2 regions of the Neorhizobium tomejilense genome follow, and region 2 is predicted to be linked to the other one. Evidence: predicted binding sites of a transcription regulator. Region 2 holds the regulator's gene; the other holds the start of a gene.
The links. The regulator PhoB, encoded in region 2, activates phosphate uptake and scavenging genes when phosphate is short. The targets are predictions, from matches to a motif close to TGTCATNNANCTGTCAT.
Positions count from the first base shown of each region.

Region 1: ACSQ3G_RS05275 (esterase-like activity of phytase family protein) is a predicted target of PhoB. The motif match lies at 3,824-3,840, and genes of this name have one in related genera.

Region 1 covers NZ_CAXUSO020000001.1:1,004,040-1,011,204, forward strand. The annotation lists gene clpX (ATP-dependent Clp protease ATP-binding subunit ClpX) at 1-409, shown strand, start outside; gene lon (endopeptidase La) at 816-3,233, shown strand; gene hupB (DNA-binding protein HupB) at 3,434-3,709, shown strand; gene ACSQ3G_RS05275 (esterase-like activity of phytase family protein) at 3,889-6,078, shown strand; gene ACSQ3G_RS05280 (aldo/keto reductase) at 6,199-7,165, opposite strand, start outside.
Region 2 covers NZ_CAXUSO020000001.1:1,178,984-1,186,148, forward strand. The annotation lists gene ACSQ3G_RS06140 (substrate-binding domain-containing protein) at 1-884, shown strand, start outside; gene pstC (phosphate ABC transporter permease subunit PstC) at 1,073-2,557, shown strand; gene pstA (phosphate ABC transporter permease PstA) at 2,554-3,873, shown strand; gene pstB (phosphate ABC transporter ATP-binding protein PstB) at 3,887-4,702, shown strand; gene phoU (phosphate signaling complex protein PhoU) at 4,748-5,461, shown strand; gene phoB (phosphate regulon transcriptional regulator PhoB) at 5,483-6,166, shown strand; gene ACSQ3G_RS06170 (winged helix-turn-helix domain-containing protein) at 6,181-6,867, shown strand; gene ACSQ3G_RS06175 (helix-turn-helix domain-containing protein) at 6,975-7,165, opposite strand, start outside.

The sequences.
Region 1 (7,165 bases), 170 kb from region 2:
GGAGCCGGAAGATCTGGTGAAGTTCGGCCTCATCCCGGAATTCATCGGCCGTCTGCCGGTTCTGGCGACCCTCGAAGACCTCGACGAGGACGCGCTGATCCAGATCCTGTCCGAGCCGAAGAATGCGCTGATCAAGCAGTACCAGCGCCTGTTCGAGATGGAAGACGTCGATCTGACCTTCCACGAGGATGCGCTGCGCGAGATCGCCAAGCGGGCGATCACCCGCAAGACCGGCGCCCGCGGCCTGCGCTCGATCATGGAGAAGATCCTTCTCGACACCATGTTCGAGCTGCCGACGCTCGAAGGCGTGCGCGAAGTGGTCATCTCCGACGACGTCGTGCGTGGAAACGCCCGGCCGCTCTACATCTATGCCGACCGGCAGGATGAAAAGGCGAACGTTTCGGCCTGATCCGCCCGTTCCGAACCGCACAATGCAAGAGGCCCTGTCGGGGCCTCTTTTTTATGTTGGTGGATAGCCTTGCTTATTTTGATTTTTCCACCATTTTTGCCTCGCGAAGAATTGCACCATATTCGTCTTGCATTAGAGACGGTGCGGGAAGATCATCGATGTTCGGGCTGCTTCGCCTGCATGTGATCGCAGGTTGGCAGTTCCGGTGAGTCGCGTCCCGTGTCCTTAGGCGTTCCGCGTGGCGTAATGTGCGCACGCTTTGTAATACCCCTGTCACAATCCCAGCGGCGGCGGCCTTGCAAGGCTTGAAATCAAATTTCGAAAACTCCACTTTGGGCGAGAGTGAAGTGCCCGGGTGATTTGCCCGGGACGTATCCCGGAAACGGGACGATGGAAAGGAAATGAAATGACGAATTCAACGTCTGCGACTGGTAGCGAAACCTATCCGGTGCTGCCGCTGCGCGACATTGTGGTCTTTCCGCATATGATCGTGCCTTTGTTCGTCGGACGGGAGAAGTCTATTCGCGCGCTCGAAGAGGTGATGGGTTCCGACAAGCAGATCATGCTGGTCACCCAGATCAACGCCGGCGACGACGATCCCGAACCCTCGGCAATCTACAAGGTCGGCACCGTCGCCAACGTGCTGCAGCTCCTGAAGCTGCCCGACGGCACCGTCAAGGTTCTGGTCGAAGGCCGCTCGCGCGCCAAGATCGACGGCTATACCGACCGTGAAGAATTCTACGAGGCGACGGCGAGCGTTCTTGCCGAACCCGACGAGGATGCGGTCGAGGTCGAAGCCCTGTCGCGCTCCGTGGTTTCCGAGTTCGAAAACTACGTGAAGCTCAACAAGAAGATCTCGCCGGAAGTGGTGGGCGCCGCAAGCCAGATCGAGGACTATTCGAAGCTGGCCGATACGGTCGCTTCGCATCTGTCGATCAAGATCACCGAAAAGCAGGAAATGCTGGAAACGGTTTCCGTCAAGCTGCGCCTCGAAAAGGCGCTCGGCTTCATGGAAGGCGAGATCTCAGTCCTTCAGGTGGAAAAGCGTATCCGCTCGCGTGTAAAACGCCAGATGGAGAAGACCCAGCGCGAGTACTACCTCAACGAACAGATGAAGGCGATCCAGAAGGAGCTCGGCGACGGCGAGGAAGGCCGCGACGAGATGGCCGAACTGGAAGAGCGCATCGCCAAGACCAAGCTATCCAAGGAAGCCAAGGAAAAGGCCGATGCCGAGCTGAAGAAGCTCAAGCAGATGAGTCCGATGTCGGCGGAAGCCACCGTCGTGCGCAACTATCTCGACTGGCTGCTCGGTATTCCGTGGGCCAAGAAGTCGAAGGTCAAGGCCGACCTCAACAATGCCGAGAAGATCCTCGAAGCGGATCACTTCGGCCTCGACAAGGTCAAGGAGCGCATCGTCGAATATCTCGCCGTGCAGGCCCGTGCGACCAAGCTCAAGGGTCCGATCCTGTGCCTCGTCGGCCCTCCGGGCGTCGGCAAGACCTCGCTCGCCCAGTCGATCGCCAAGGCGACCGGCCGCGAATACGTGCGCATGGCTCTCGGCGGCGTCCGTGACGAAGCTGAAATCCGCGGCCACCGCCGCACCTATATCGGCTCGATGCCCGGCAAGGTCATCCAGTCGATGAAGAAGGCCAAGAAGTCCAACCCGCTCTTCCTGCTCGACGAGATTGACAAGATGGGCATGGATTTCCGCGGCGACCCGTCTTCGGCCCTGCTCGAAGTGCTGGATCCGGCGCAGAACTCGACCTTCATGGACCATTACCTGGAAGTCGAATACGACCTGTCCGACGTGATGTTCATCACCACGGCGAACACGCTGAACATCCCGGCTCCGCTGATGGACCGAATGGAAATCATCCGCATCGCCGGTTACACCGAGGATGAGAAGCGCGAAATCGCCAAGCGTCACCTTCTGCCGAAGGCGATCAAGGAACATGCCCTGCAGCCGAACGAATTCTCGGTCACCGACGATGCCCTGATGGCGATCAGCCAGCAGTACACGCGGGAAGCCGGCGTTCGTAGCTACGAGCGCGAGCTGATGAAGCTCGCCCGCAAGGCGGTCACCGAGATCATCAAGGGCAAGACCAAGTCGGTTGCGATCACCGCGGCCAACATTTCCGACTACCTCGGCGTTCCGCGCTTCCGCCATGGCGAAGCCGAGGGCGAGGATCAGGTCGGCGTGGTCACGGGTCTCGCATGGACGGAAGTCGGCGGCGAGCTGCTGACGATCGAAGGCGTGATGATGCCGGGCAAGGGCCGCATGACGGTCACCGGCAACCTCAAGGAAGTCATGAAGGAATCCATCTCGGCGGCGGCATCCTATGTCCGCAGCAGGGCCGTGGATTTCGGCATCGAACCGCCGCGTTTCGACAAGTCGGACATCCACGTCCACGTACCGGAAGGTGCCACTCCGAAGGACGGCCCGTCCGCCGGTGTCGGCATGGCAACCGCGATCGTCTCGATCATGACCGGCATTCCCGTTCGCAAGGACGTCGCGATGACCGGCGAGATCACCCTTCGCGGCCGCGTGCTGCCGATCGGCGGCCTCAAGGAAAAGCTGCTTGCCGCCCTTCGCGGCAACATCAAGACCGTTCTGATCCCGGAAGAAAATGCCAAGGATCTGGCCGAGATTCCGGACAACGTGAAGAACAACATGGAGATCATTCCGGTTTCCCGCATGGGTGAGGTGATCCGTCACGCGCTCGTCCGTCAGCCGGAAGCGATCGAATGGGATGGTACGGTGGAAACGCCGCTGATCACCACGGTCGAAGGCGTGGACGACGCAGGCGTTGCCGTCGCACACTGATCGATAGCCTTTTGGTTATGCCAAATTGGCACCAGCAATGAAAAAAGCCGGCAAAACGCCGGCTTTTTTTGTGAAAAATAACGCGGACCCCTTGTTTTTCAGGCGATTGCGGAGCTTTTGGGTTGCCACGGGCGGGCGCCTGACTATTGTCTGCCCCGATTACATGAGTCGTTCCAAAACCGTTTGAAAGGGGTGGAAACATGAATAAGAATGAGTTGGTATCCGCAGTGGCCGAGAAGGCCGGCCTCTCTAAGGCTGATGCCGCATCCGCTGTAGACGCCGTTTTTGAGACCGTACAGGCTGAACTGAAGAAGGGCGGCGATATCCGTCTTGCCGGTTTCGGCAGCTTCTCCGTTTCCCGTCGCGAAGCGTCCAAGGGTCGTAATCCTTCGACCGGCGCCGAAGTCGACATCCCGGCACGTAACGTGCCGAAGTTCTCGGCCGGCAAGGGCCTGAAGGACGCAGTCAACAGCTAACGCGCTGCCTTTAAGGCATCCTGTTACAGTCTCGCATTTGAAAAGGCCCGGGTTTTCCCGGGCCTTTTTTACGAATTGCTAATCTCCACCGGCCAGGACGCCGGATGCGAAAACTGTCATCTGCCTGTCACGACCGTGGCTCACAAGCCACCTGTGTTTCATGGACAGGAGGGCTTCCCATGACGTTTTCACTTCGTGCCGCGTTGACTGCAGCACTTCTTGCTTCGGTCGCCGTGCCGGCGAGCGCCGAGCAGGTTTTCAACCGCATCGCATCTTTCCCGGTCGCCGCCAATCTTCCCGCCGACAAGGACAAGCTGAGCGTCAGCTCGGCCGAAATCGTCACCGCCAGCGAAGACGGCATGACGCTCATCTATACCGATAGCCCGCTCGGCGCGATCGGCTTCGTCGACATCACCGATCCGAAGGCCCCGAAGGCGCTCGGCGCGCTCACCTTCAAGGGCGAGCCGACCTCGGTTGCCTCGGTCGGCAAGAAGGTTCTCGCCGCCGTCAACACCGGCGAAAGCAAGCAGAAGCCGACCGGCATCCTCGCCGTCGTCGACATTGCGACGAAGAAGGTCGACCTGACCTGCGATCTCGGCGGCCAGCCGGACTCGATCACTGTCTCCAAGGACAAGACCTTTGCCGCGATCGCCATCGAGAACGAGCGCGACGAGGACGTCAACGATGGCGCCCTCCCGCAGATGCCGGCCGGCGACCTGGTGATCGTCTCCCTGAAGGACGGCACCGCCGACTGCGCTTCAATCAAACACGTGACGCTGACCGGCCTTGCCGGTGTCGCGCCGGAAGACCCGGAGCCGGAATTCGTCGCCATCAACGACAATGGCGAAATTGCCCTGACAATGCAGGAAAACAACGAGATCGTCATCATCGACGGCAAGACCGGCCAGGTCACCGGCCACTTCTCCGCCGGCAAGGCCGATCTCGAAGGCATCGACAACAAGACCGACGGCCAGCTGTCCTTCACCGGCAAGGCTTCAGCGCTGCGCGAGCCCGACGCCGTCAAGTGGCTCGACAACAACCGCCTCGTGGTCGCCAACGAAGGTGACTGGAAGGGCGGCTCGCGCGGCTTCACCATCTTCGACCGCACCGGCAAGGTTCTCTACGAATCAGGCGCCTCGCTGGAGCGCGCCGTCGCCCGTCTCGGCCATTTCCCGGAAAAGCGCGCGCGCTCGAAGGGCATCGAGGTCGAAGGCATGGAAGCCGCGACCTTCAACGGCCAGAAGTATCTCTTCCTGCTCGCCGAACGCGCCTCTGTCGTCGCCGTCTACAAGGACACCGGCGCCGAGCCGCAGCTCATGCAGATCCTGCCCTCGGGCGTCTCGCCGGAAGGCGCCGTCGCCATTCCGGGCCGCAACCTGTTTGCGACCGCCAATGAAGTCGATCTCGGCAAGGACGGCGGCGCCCGTTCGCATGTGATGATCTACGCCCTGGAAGAAGGCGTGGCCAGCTATCCGAAGCTCGTCTCCAAGGACGTCGACGGCAACGTGCTCGGCTGGGGCGCGCTCTCGGGCCTGGTCGGCGACGCCCAGAAGGACGGCATCCTCTATGCCGTCAGCGACTCGGTCTACACCATGCAGCCGTCGATCTTCACCATCGACACCACCAGGAAGCCCGCCGAAATCACCGGCGTCCTGCGCATCACCCGCGGCGGCCAGCCGGCCCAGAAACTCGACATCGAGGGCATTGCGCTCGACGGCAAGGGCGGTTTCTGGCTGGCGTCGGAAGGCGACTCCGCCAAGCTGACCGGCCATGGCCTCTACAACGTCGACGCCAAGGGCGAGATCAAGGCCGAGATCGGCCTTCCCGCAGACCTGCTCGCTGGCGAGACCCGCTTCGGTTTCGAAGGCGTGACGACGGTCGGGTCAGGCGACGATATGGTCCTGTGGATGGCGATGCAGCGCGAGTGGAAGGATGACCCGAAGGGCACCGTCAAGCTCGTCTCCTACAAGCCGAAGTCCAAGGAATGGGGCGCCGTGCGCTACCCGCTCGACAAGGCCGGGGCAGGCTGGGTCGGCCTTTCGGAAATCACCGCCCATGGCGACTATGTCTACATCATCGAGCGCGACAACCAGATCGGCGATGCCGCCAAGCTGAAGAAACTCTACCGGGTGGCGATCGCTGACCTGAAACCGGCCAAGATCGGCGCCGAACTGCCGGCGGTGAAAAAGGAAGAAGCCCACGATTTCATCCCGGATCTGAAGGCTTCGAACGGCTACGTGGTCGACAAGCTGGAAGGCTTCACCTTCGACAAGTCCGGCAAGGCCTTCGCCGTCACCGACAACGACGGCGTCGACGACAGCTCCGGCGAGACGCTGTTCTTCCCGGTCGACCTCAAGGGCACTCACTGAGCCTTCAAGGCTGAAACGGAAAAGGCCGGGTTTTGCCCGGCCTTTTTGTGTTTCTGGGGATCGTGGTCGGTAGGTCTCAGTGTTTGATCTGCCATTTTTTGAGGGGCAGGCTCGGCGTTCCTACCAGCGCTGATGCACATGCGGGGCAACCAGCCGCGCGTAGATTTCCTTGGTCGCCGTCATCACGTCGGCCGAAAGTGCGGCAAGCTCTGCCGCCGCCGCATTGCTCCTGGCCTGCGCCTCGTTGCGGGCGCCGGGAATGACGACGGTAACGGCCTCGTTCATCAGGATCCATTTCAGCGCGAAAGCCGCCATCGACGCCCCCTGCGGCACCAGCTTGCGGACTTCCTCGACCGCCTGGAGGCCGACTTCGAACGGCACGCCGGCAAAAGTCTCGCCGACATCGAAGGCATCGCCATGCCGGTTGAAGCTGCGATGGTCGTCCTTGGCAAACGCCGTATCGCGGGTGATCTTGCCGGACAGCAGCCCGCTGGCGAGCGGTACGCGGACGATGACCGCGACGTTCTTCCGCCTGGCCTCATTGAAGAACAGGTCGGCCGGGCGCTGGCGAAAGATGTTGTAGATGATCTGGATGCTGGTGACGTCGGGATATTCGATCGCCTTCAGCGCTTCCTCGACCTTCTCGACGCTGACGCCGTAATTCTTGATCTTGCCGGCACGGCGCAGATCGTCGAGCGCGCCAAAGATTTCCGGGCGGTAAAGGACTTCGGTCGGCGGGCAGTGGAGCTGCACGAGGTCGAGGCTGTCGATTTCGAGGTTCTTGAGGCTGCGGTCGATGAAGCCTTCGAGATTGGCCCTGGTATAGCCGTCAGCGACATGCGGGCTCAGGCGCCGGCCGACCTTGGTCGCGACCATCGGGCGATCGCCGCCGCGCGATTTCAGGACGCCGGCAATGATCTTTTCCGAGCGGCCGTCGCCATAAACGTCGGCGGTGTCGATGAAGGTGACGCCCGCATCGAGCGCCGCTTCCAGCGCCTTGGCCCCGTCCGTTTCGGCGACATCGCCCCAGGAGCCGCCGATCTGCCAGGCGCCGAAACCGATCTCGCTGACGGTGAAGGATGTGCGT
Region 2 (7,165 bases):
CGAAGTTCAAGACCCCGATCGTCGAGTCGGGCGGCTCGGGCGCGGGCCTCAAGGAATTCTGCAAGGGCGTCGGCGAAGCCACGATCGACATTGCTAATTCTTCGCGTCCGATCAACAAGAGCGAACTGGAAGCCTGCAAGGCAGCCGGCGTGACTGACGTCCAGGAAATTCGCATCGGTTACGATGGTATCGTCTTCGCGGCCGCCAGCAGCAACGGCGACATGAAGATCGAGCCGAAGGACTTCTACAAGGCTCTTGCCGCTGAAGTGGTTGTTGACGGAAAGCTCGTCGCCAACCCTTACAAGAACTGGTCGGAGATCAACCCGACTCTGCCGAAGGGCCCGATCGCTGCCTATATTCCGGGTACGAAGCACGGTACGCGCGAAGTCTTCGAAGAGAAGGTATTGTCAGAAGGCTGCAAGGAAGTTGGTGCCGCGGAAGCCATCAAGAAGCTCGTTCCGGACGCCAAGCAGGCGACCGCCAAGTGCGTCGCTGTTCGCAAGGACGGCGTTGCTGTGGACATCGACGGCGACTATACCGAGACGCTCGCTCGTATCGCCGCCAACAAGACTGGCGTCGGTGTATTCGGCCTCGCCTTCTACGAAAACAATGCCGATAAGCTGAAAGTCGCCACCGTCAACGGCATCAAGCCGACCGCGGCTGTGATTGCTGACGGTACCTATCCCGTCTCCCGCCCGCTGTTCTTCTACGTCAAGAAGGCTCACCTGGGTGTTGTTCCGGGCCTCAAGGAATACGTCGAGTTCTTCACCTCTGATGACATGATCGGTCCTGACTCGCCGCTCGTCGAGTACGGCCTCGTTGCCGCTCCGGAAGCGCAGCGCGTGCAGCTCCGCAAGGACTTTGCCGCTGGCAAGACCATGTAATTGAAAGACCGGCGCCGCTTTTGAAGCGGCGCCGTTTTCTCTCCGACCGAGGGCTTTTGCCTTGGTGGGGAATCGTCGGTTTTGTGGCGATGGTGTTGCGCGAGGCGCGACGGCGATGCGATTGGTTCCGATGAACGGAGCTGGGCGGTGATGGGTTGCCGCCGAAGGCGGTACGCCGGGGGATTATGATGAACACATCACTAATATTGTTGATTTTGGCGATAATCGGCATAGCCGGTTACGTCGCCGGTGCCCGGTATGCAATGGCACTGGTCGGAGGTATTTCCTCCAAACTTCATTCGCGGCCTGGATATTACGGTTCTTTTGTCGCCGTCTGGGCGATCTTGCCGGCCGTCGTCATTCTTTTTGTCTGGCTGGTCGCCAGCCCCATGTATATCAGCTCCTCGGTGCGCGGTGCGTTTCCCGAAGAGGTGAAAACTCAATCGCAGGCCGAGCAGGGCCTGAGCTACGGCATGATCACCTCGATTGCCCGCGGCATGAATGCGCTGACCGGCGATGAGATCGCCCGCATCGAAAATAATCCGGTGGAGCTTCGTGCTGCGCTTGGCGCCAAGGGCGTTCCGCTTGCGGGTGATCCGCAGCCCTTCATGGTCAAGGCCGCTGCCGAACTGAACAGGATGACCTTCGTCAGCCGTGTCCTCATGACGATCCTCGTTCTGGGGGCTTCCATCGGCGGCGCCCTCTTTGCTTACCGCCAGATCGCACCGCGCTTCCGTGCCCGCAACCGGGTGGAAAAAGTGATCCTCGGCAGCCTCGTCGTCGCTTCTTCGATCGCCATTCTGACCACGGTCGGCATCGTCGCATCGATGCTGACGGAAGCCGCCCACTTCTTCACCGCCATTCCCGCCTGGGAATTCTTCTTCGGCACGGTATGGGATCCGCGTTTTGCGGCTGCGGGTTCGGGTGGCTCCGAAGGTCAGTTCGGCCTCATTCCGCTGCTGCTCGGCACGCTCTATATCGGTTTCGTCGCGATGCTCTTCGCGGTTCCGATCGGCCTCTTTTCGGCAATCTACATGTCGGAATACGCCTCGCCGAAGGTCCGCTCGGTCGCCAAGCCGCTGCTCGAAGTGCTCGCCGGCATTCCGACCATCGTCTACGGCTTCTTCGCATTGACGACAGTCGGTCCGTTCCTTCGCGACATTTCTTCGCAGCTGAACGGCCTCGTCACCGGCGATTATGCCAACTTCATCCAGGCACAGAGCGTTCTGACGGCCGGTTTCGTCATGGGCATCATGCTGATCCCCTACGTCTCCTCGCTGTCGGACGACATCATCACGGCAGTGCCTCGCGCCCTGCGTGACGGTTCGCTCGGTCTCGGCGCCACCCGTTCGGAAACCATCAAGAAGGTCGTCCTGCCGGCCGCTCTGCCGGGCATCGTCGGCGCGCTCCTGATGACCGCCTCGCGCGCCGTCGGCGAAACCATGATCGTCGTGCTTGCGGCCGGTGTCGCCGCCCGCCTGCAGATCAATCCGTTCGAGCCGATGACGACCGTGACCGTGAAGATCGTCAACCAGCTGACGGGTGACCTTGAGTTCACCTCGCCGCAGACCCTGGTTGCCTTCGCGCTGGGCATCACGCTGTTCGCAATCACGCTTTGCCTCAACATCTACGCGCTCTATATCGTGCGCAAATACCGGGAGCAGTACGAATGACCGATGTGGTTTCTCCCGCCGCCGGCATCCCCAAGGCCAAGTCCGTCCGTCGCGATATCGGCATCAAGCGCCGTTACGCTGCCGAGCGTCGCTTCCGCGCCTATGGCATCGCCGCGCTTTCCTTCGGCATCATCTTCCTGATGCTTCTCCTGTGGTCGGTAGTCTCCAAGGGTTACACCGCGTTCCAGCAGACCATGATCACCATGCCGGTCGAGTTTTCGCAGCAGATCATCGACCCGCAGAACGAACGGGCCACCAACCCGCAGAAGCTGATGACGGCAAACTATCCGGTCGTCGCCCGCAACGCGCTCGCCAAGCTGCTCAACGTCAGCGTGGACGACCGCGTCGCAGCCCGCGCAGTCAACCAGATGCTGTCGGATGGTGTCCGCGTTCAGCTGCGTGACCTGGTGGTCGCCAATCCGGCGATCATCGGCACGACGCAGACGGTAAGACTGCTCGCTTCCGGCGATATCGACTCGGCCTACAAGGGCCAGATCGACCTCAACGTCGGCCAGGAGAACCGCAAGATCAACGACCAGCAGCTCGGCTGGATGACGCAGCTCTCCGACAGCGGAGCGCTTGCCAAGCATTTCAACGGCGGCATTTTTGTCAACGGCGCATCGAGCCGTCCGGAAGCGGCCGGCGTCGGCGTCGCGCTCATCGGCTCGTTCTACATGATGCTGATCGTGCTTGTCCTGGCGCTGCCGATCGGCGTCGCCGCCTCGATCTATCTCGAGGAGTTCGCCCCGAAGAACAAGTTCACCGACCTGATCGAGGTGAATATCAACAATCTCGCGGCCGTTCCCTCGATCGTCTACGGTCTTCTCGGTCTGGCGGTCTTCGTCAACTTCATGGGTCTGCCGCGTTCCGCCTCCTTCGTCGGCGGTCTGGTGCTCACCCTCATGACGCTGCCGACGATCATCATCGCGACCCGCGCGGCACTGAAGGCCGTGCCGCCATCGATCCGGGCGGCCGCCCTCGGGCTCGGCGCATCGAAGATGCAGACGATCTTCCACCATGTCCTGCCGCTTGCCATGCCGGGCATCCTGACCGGCACCATCATCGGCCTGGCCCACGCACTCGGCGAAACCGCGCCGCTGCTCCTGATCGGCATGGTGGCCTTCGTCGCCAACTATCCGACCACGCCGCTCGACCCGTCGACGGCGCTGCCGGTCCAGATCTACATGTGGGCGAACGAAGCGGAGCGCGCGTTCGTCGAGCGTACCTCGGGAGCAATCATCATCCTGCTCCTGTTCCTCATCCTAATGAATGTTGGCGCAATTCTCTTGCGGCGTCGCTTCGAGCGGCGCTGGTAGAAGGAGTATGACAATGAATATGATGTCAGAATCGGCAGTAGAAAAGGCGCTGGACCAAAAGATGAGCGATGCTTCCCACAAGATGATCGGCAAGGACGTTTCGGTTTACTACGGCGAAAAGCGTGCGCTTTTCGACGTGAACCTCAACGTCCGCGAAAACACTGTGACGGCTCTCATCGGTCCTTCCGGCTGCGGCAAGTCCACCTTCCTGCGCTGCCTCAACCGCATGAACGACACGATCGAGAATTGCCGCGTCACCGGCAAGATCACCCTCGACACGGACGATATCTACGACAATAACATCGACGTCGTGGAACTTCGCGCCCGCGTCGGCATGGTGTTCCAGAAGCCGAACCCGTTCCCGAAGACCATCTACGAGAACATTTCCTACGGTCCGCGCATCCACGGCCTTTCCAAGAACAAGGCCGACATGGACCAGATCGTCGAGGCGAGCCTGCAGCGCGCCGGCCTCTGGGGCGAAGTCAAGGATCGCCTGCACGAATCCGGCACCGGCCTCTCCGGCGGCCAGCAGCAGCGTCTGTGCATCGCCCGTGCGATCGCCGTGTCGCCGGAAGTCATCCTCATGGACGAACCCTGCTCGGCTCTCGACCCGATCGCCACCGCCAAAGTCGAAGAACTCATCCATGAACTGCGTGCCAACTACACGATCGTGATCGTGACGCACTCGATGCAGCAGGCTGCCCGCGTGTCGCAGCGCACCGCCATGTTCCATCTCGGCCAGCTCGTCGAGGAGAACGACACCGACAAGATGTTCACCAATCCCGACGATCAGCGCACCCAGGATTACATCATGGGCCGCTTCGGCTGATCCAGCCGATTGTGCCGCCTGAAAATCAATTTTGAGGACTAGAAGATGGCATCGACCCATATCCTGTCGGCTTATGACGACGAACTGAAATACCTGAGCCGCCGCATCTCCGAAATGGGCGGCCTCGCCGAGCAGATGTGCTCGGACGCCGTGCGGGCGCTGGTCAATTCCGACGCCGCACTCGCGCAGAAGGTCATCTCCGACGACGTGATCCTCGATCACGCCGAGCGCGAGATCGGCGACAAGGCGATCATCACGATCGCCCGCCGCCAGCCGGTTGCGGCCGACCTTCGCGAGATCGTCGGTTCGCTGCGCATCGCCTCCGATCTCGAGCGCGTCGGCGACCTTGGCAAGAACACCGCCAAGCGCGTTATCGCGGTTCAGGGCACCGGCGTTCCGCGCAAGCTCGCCCGCGGCCTCGAACATCTCTCCGATCTCGCCCTCGTGCAGCTCAAGGACGTCCTCGACGTCTATGCGACGCGTTCGGCGGAAAAGGCCGAGGCGATCCGTAGCCGCGACGAGGAAATCGACGCGATGTACACCTCGCTGTTCCGCGAGCTCCTCACCTACATGATGGAGGATCCGCGCAACATCACCACCTGCACGCATCTTCTGTTCTGCGCCAAGAACATCGAGCGTATCGGCGACCACGCCACCAATATCGCCGAGACCATCTACTACATGACGACGGGCGCCCAGCCGGAAGGCGATCGTCCGAAGGACGACTCGTCGAACACGCTCGGCGCGATCACTGAATAGAACTGACGGAGCAGGCCAAGAATGCTGCCGAAAATCGCTGTCGTAGAAGACGAAGAAGCGCTGAGCGTGCTTCTTCGTTACAATCTGGAAGCCGAGGGTTATGAGGTCGATACCGTTTTGCGGGGCGACGAAGCCGAAATTCGGCTTCAGGAGCGAGTACCGGACCTTCTGATCCTGGACTGGATGCTGCCCGGCGTTTCCGGCATCGAACTCTGCCGCCGGCTGCGCATGCGCCCGGAAACCGAGCGCCTGCCGATCATCATGCTGACGGCCCGCGGCGAGGAGAGCGAACGTGTCCGCGGCCTCGCCACCGGCGCCGACGACTATGTGGTAAAACCCTTCTCGACGCCGGAACTGATGGCCCGCGTCAAGGCCATGCTGCGCCGGGCCCGGCCCGAGGTGCTCTCCAGCGTTCTCCGCTGCGGCGATATCGAGCTCGATCGGGAAACCCATCGCGTTCACCGCAAGAGCCGCGAAGTGCGCCTTGGCCCGACCGAATTCCGCCTGCTCGAATTCCTGATGGCAGCGCCAGGGCGGGTCTTTTCCCGCTCGCAGCTTCTGGACGGCGTCTGGGGCCACGACATCTATGTCGACGAGCGTACCGTCGACGTCCATGTGGGAAGACTTCGCAAGGCACTCAACTTCTCCAACATGCAGGATGTCATCCGCACCGTCCGCGGTGCCGGATACTCCATGGAAACATAGTTGGTGGCCACGAGATGAGCGCGCGGGTCCTGTTGGTCGACGACGACGAGTCGTTCCGTCTGATATTGCAGAAAGCCCTCGTGGCCGACAGCTTCGTCGTATCGATGCTGGCAAGTGGAGCCGAGATCTCAGATCGCCTGAAAGCCGTTCCGCCGGATATCCTGGTCATGAGTTCGGATCTTCCGGGCGTGCGAGGTCTCGAGGTCTGCCGCGAGGTGCGTCTCGACCCTGTCCTGTCGCGCCTTCCGATCATCCTCCTCGTGCCGTCGGGTGGCGAAGGCCTTCACATTATCGCGCTGGCGGCAGGTGCCGACGATTGCCTGATGAAGCCATTTTCCCCGGTCGAGCTCGTCGTCCGTGTGAAGAACCTGCTGAGGCGCGTCAATCCCGCCCTCCTGGACCACATGCTCAAGGTCGGCGATCTCACGCTCGACCGGGAAGCCCATCGAGTTCACCGGCAGAAACGCGAGGTCAAGCTCGGGCCGAAGGAGTTCAAGCTCCTTGAATTCCTGATGCGGACACCGGGCAAGGTCTATTCCCGCTCGGAGCTCAAGGCATCCCTATGGGGCGACGACACGACCGTCGATGAGCGCGCGATCGACGTCCATATAGGCCGGCTTCGCAAAGTCATCAGCCTTGGCAAGTCCGACAACGTGATCCGGACCGTGCGCGGCGCCGGATACGCATTGGGCGATTTCTGACGCCTTCTCGTTGGACTTGAGTCCAACCTTTATCCTGACCGTCTCATTGCGACCCGGCGGACCATTGCCATGGAGGCTGGCGAAGCAGCATTCGGCGTCTATTGAAACTATGCAGCGCCTTTTATCAACGCCTCCGCCGTACCTTGCGGGTCGACCGCAATCACCTTCAGATATGCCTTTGCCGGTTGGTCCGGTTCGGATCGACCTTGTTCCCAGTCGCGCAACGTGCCGAGCGGAATCTGGTAGCGGCCGGAAAACTCTTCCTGGGTCAGGCCGAGCGCGCGTCGGATGACCTTGA